DNA from 2 places in the Caulobacter sp. ALps2 genome. Region 1 is predicted to be linked to the other one. Evidence: riboswitches for the same ligand, from Rfam matches in the RefSeq annotation. Region 1 holds a riboswitch; the other holds the start of a gene.

What was found. Region 1 has a riboswitch for glycine ahead of ACW173_RS00525 (TonB-dependent receptor domain-containing protein). Riboswitches for the same ligand answer to the same signal wherever they lie in the genome.
Region 2: it holds a riboswitch for glycine, as region 1 does, so the genes downstream of both, gcvT (glycine cleavage system aminomethyltransferase GcvT) here and ACW173_RS00525 (TonB-dependent receptor domain-containing protein) in region 1, are expected to answer to the same signal.

Annotation. Positions count from the first base shown of each region.
Region 1 covers NZ_CM178743.1:122,090-124,286, forward strand. Annotated here, with positions in the region: gene ACW173_RS00520 (ABC transporter substrate-binding protein) at 1-513, shown strand, start outside; glycine riboswitch at 780-870, shown strand; glycine riboswitch at 874-965, shown strand; gene ACW173_RS00525 (TonB-dependent receptor domain-containing protein) at 1,060-2,197, shown strand, end outside.
Region 2 covers NZ_CM178743.1:1,132,346-1,134,542, forward strand. Annotated here, with positions in the region: gene gcvH (glycine cleavage system protein GcvH) at 1-251, opposite strand, end outside; gene gcvT (glycine cleavage system aminomethyltransferase GcvT) at 269-1,381, opposite strand; glycine riboswitch at 1,548-1,638, opposite strand; gene ACW173_RS05200 (zinc-dependent metalloprotease) at 1,688-2,197, opposite strand, start outside.

The DNA.
Region 1 (2,197 bases):
GACCCCGAGCGCAGCGGCATGGGGTTCTTCTATCTGTCCAGCAATACTCAGTTCTATCCCGACGCCTGGGCGCTTTACGACGCGATGGCCGCGACGGGCGCGCGAACCTATGTGCCCGGCAAGCCGATGCTGGATCGCGTGGCGTCCGGCGAGCACCTGCTGGCCTTCGACATGAACGGGTCCTACGCTGACTGGTATGTGCGCAACCACGGTCCCGACATCGGCTACGTCGTTCCGGAGGACTACCACCTCTCGATCTCCAGGGTGGCCTTCATCACCCGCGTGGCGCGTCACCCCGGCGCGGCGAGGGTGTTCCTGGACTATCTGATGTCGGAAGCCGGACAGCGCCGCCTGCTCGAAGTCCGGCTGACGCCGATCCGTCCGGGGTTGGGCGCCCCGCCGCCGCCGGGCGGTCGCCCCGTGAGGGTCGGGCCGGCCTTGCTGGCCAATTTCGACCAGGGGCGGCGGGCGGAACTTCTGGCGCGCTGGCGACACGCGGCCCGGGCGCGCTGATATCTGGCGCATATCCGTGCAATTTCTGCGTATTTTTTGACCTTCCGGCGACGCGGCGACGCTTCGGCGTGGTTTTCGAGGAACCGCGGGCAGAGCGCCAAGCTGTCACCGACCTGTCACGCAGCGTGATGAGCCGGACATCGTGCGGGCACGCCTCTCACCGTGCGGTGAATTCGAGGAAATACGCGTCCCGGCCGTGGCCGTTAGGGGAATTTTATACCGATTTTCGACGCTTTGACGCGCTGTGGCGAAGGGTTCGTATTGGTCTGGCTCTCGCGGAAGAGATCGGGTCAGGCCCCGACGCCGAAGGCGCAACCGCCCCGGAAACGCTCAGGCAACAGGGACCGCAGAGCACAAGGACGCTGGAAAGCAGGACCGCTCCAAAATGGAGCGGCCTCGCCGAAGGAGCAAGGGCGCGCATGCGCCTGAATCTCTCAGGCCCAAGGACAGCGGGGGCAGAGGAAACCGCCTGACGAACCCGGGCGCGTCGCATCGTGCGGCGCACGGGGCGGGCGTTGTCGACTGCAAACACCGAGGGGATCTCGTTTGACACTTTCACGCCAAACTCGCCGTAACCTGCTGCTGGGCTGCAGCATCGCGCCCGCCGCGCTCATGCTGCACACCGCCGCCTTCGCCCAGACCGCGCCCGCGGAAGACACCAGCGTCGCGGAGATCATCGTCACCGGCTCGCGGATCGACCGCGCCGGCTTCGAAGCCCCGACCCCGACCGTGCGCGTCACCGCCCAGGACCTGGCCGTCGGCGCCCGTCCGAACGTGGCCGCCGCCCTGAACGACCTGCCGCAGTTCCGCGCCACCACCTCGCCCCAGACCACCGGCACCAACACCGGCGCGGGCAACGCCCCGGTCGACCTGCGCGGCCTGGGCATCAACCGCACCCTGGTGCTGCTGGATGGCCGTCGCTTCTCGGGCGAGAACGACCTGAACATGATCCCCAGCGTGATGCTGAAGGGCGTGGACGTCGTGACCGGCGGCGCCTCGGCCGCTTGGGGTTCGGGCGCCGTCGCCGGCGTCGTCAACCTCTCCATCGACCGCAACTTCACCGGCTTCAAGTTCGGCATCGAAGGCGGCGAGTCGTCGTTTGACGACGCCAAGCAGATCCGCGTCGAAGGCGCGGCCGGCACGACCTTCGCCAACGGCCGCGGCCACTTCGTCATCGGCGGCGAATATCTCGACAACGACGGCGTAATCCCCAAGAGCAGCCGTCCGAACATCGGCCGCTGGGCCACCATCTCGAACGGCGCGGGCCGCTTCGTTCTGGCCCCCGACGTCGGCTTCTCGAACGCGGCTCCGGGCGGCCTGATCACCTCGGGCGTCCTGCGTGGCCAGACCTTCAATCCGGACGGCACCCTGCGCGCCTTCGACTACGGCACCGTGCAAGGCACCAACTCGATCGGCGGCGAAGGCCCGTCCAACGATGACCTCTCGCCCCTCGTCACGCCACAGAAGCGCTACGCCACCATGGCTAGCGTCACCTACGACCTGACCGACAAGGTCAAGATGACCGCCGAGCTGCGCCGCTCGCGGATGTGGAACAACTACATCTGGTTCGGCGACCACAACCGCGGCAACCTGACGATCCGGTCGGACAACGCCTTCCTGCCGACCGCGGTGAAGAGCGCTCTGGCCGCCGCTGGCCAGACCTCGTTCACGATGGGTCGCTTCA
Region 2 (2,197 bases), 1.0 Mb from region 1:
ACGGTTTCCGGTGCGTCGCCCAGCTCGGCATTGCCTTCGACAACCTCGCCCGACACCGGGGCGTAGACGTCCGAGGCGGCCTTGACGCTCTCGACGACCGCCAGGTTCTCGCCCTGCTTCACGGTCTTGCCGGCTTCCGGAACCTCGACGAACACCACGTCGCCCAGTTGCTCGGCGGCGTAGGCGGTGATGCCGACGGTGGCGACGTCGCCTTGGACGACGACCCATTCATGATCTTTGGTGAAACGCATCTCTTGTCGGCCCTTGATTAGAGTTTGCGGACGTAACGGTTCGGAACGAACGGGCTCGCCACCACTTCGGCGGCCGCCTGCTTGCCTCGCACGATGACTTTCAACTGGGTCCCGATCGCCGCATAGGCCGGCGGCGCGAAACCGATGGCGATGGGGAAGCCCAGGCTGGGCGCGAAGCCGCCGCTGGTCACCTTGCCGATGACATTGCCCGCTTCGTCGGCGATCTCGGCGCCTTCGCGGGCCGGAGCGCCTTCCAGCACCTTGAGATTGACGCGGACGCGCGACAGCTCGCCGGCCAGTTCCTTGGCGATCCGGGCCGCGCCCAGATAGTCGCCAGCCTCGCGGCGCGACTTGCCGACGGCGAAGTTCAGCCCGCCTTCGATCGGCGAGACGGTCTCGTCCAGGTCGTGGCCGTACAGCGGCAGGCCGGCCTCCAGGCGCAGGCTGTCGCGGGCGCCCAGGCCGATCGGCTTGACGCGCTCGTCAGCCAGCAGGGTGTTCCACACGCGCTCGGCGGCGTCGGCCGGGACCGAGATCTCGTAGCCGTCTTCGCCCGTATAGCCCGAGCGCGAGATGATCGCGTCGACGCCGAAGGCGGTCAGGGCGAGCGTGTCCATGAACACCATGCCGGCGGCTTCCGGCGCATGAGCGGCCAGCACGGCGGCGGCTTCCGGACCTTGCAGCGCCAGCAGCGCGCGGTCTTCCAGGCGGGTCACCGTCGCTTCACCCGCCAGGGCGTCGGCGATGATCTTGTAATCGTTGTCCTTGCAGGCGCCGTTGACCACCACGAACAGGCCGTCGTCGTCGGGACGCGCGGTCATCAGGTCGTCGATGATGCCGCCGTCGGCGTTCAGCAGCACGCCATAACGCTGCTTGCCGGCCTTCAGGCCCTGGTAGTCGGCCGAGACCACCTTCTCGAAGCTCTTGGCCGGGTTCTGACCGCGGATCCGGGCCTGGCCCATGTGCGAGACGTCGAACAAACCGGCGTGCTCGCGGGTCCACAGGTGCTCCTTCAGCACCCCGTCCTTGTACTGCACCGGCATCGAATAGCCGGCGAACGGCACCATGCGGGCGCCGAGCGCCACGTGGGCGTCGAACAAGGGGGTCTTCTTGAGGTCTTGATCAGACACTGGGCAGGCTCCTAGCGGGGTCGGCGAGACGACCGGCGTCCGCCGGTTGGTCGCGCCCCCGCTGTCCCTTGGACCTGAGAGATTCCGGCCTTCCCCCTCTGCTGTTTGGGGTCGGCCTTGCTCCTTCGGCGAGCCGCCCTTTCGGGAGACTACTTTCCAGCGTTTCTAAACCCGAGCGGTCCTTTTGCCTGAGCGTTTCCGGGGCGGTTGCGCCTTCGGCCTCGGGAGCGAATCCCGATGTCTCCCGCTGGGGTCGTCGGGGTCAATGCGGGAGGGGCGAGGCGGAGTCAAGCGGAGCCTACCAGCCTAAAGGGACAGATCCCCGAACCAATCGGTTTCGCCGATCGGCGGACCGGGCGGGGTGACGACCTTGGCCTTGCCGTCCTCGACCAGAGCCGCCAGACGACCGCCGCTTTCATCCGTGACGATCCCCGCCAAGGCGCGAGCCTGGGCGCGGTCGGCGGCGTCGCCGGTCGTGACGGCTTTAAGCCCCTTGCCCCAGTCGGCCAGGCGCGCGCGGATCACGGCGGCGGCGGTCGGCGACAGGCTCTTGTCGGCCAGGGCGTCGGCCAGGCTGACCACCATCCGTTGGCGGACGCGGCGGGCGAGTTCGGCCTGGCGACCGGTGGCCTTGCCGTCGAAGGCGGCGAAGGCCAGGGCCTTGTCCAACAGGCCCTCGACACCCGGCTGAGCCGGATCGCGGCGCTTGGCCTCGACCAGCCGGTTCAGACGCGCGGCCGCGAACAGGTCGCTCCAGACCAGGTCGGCGGCGACCTCGGCCGTCGCCGGCAGATCGAAAACGGGGCCGGCGCCAAA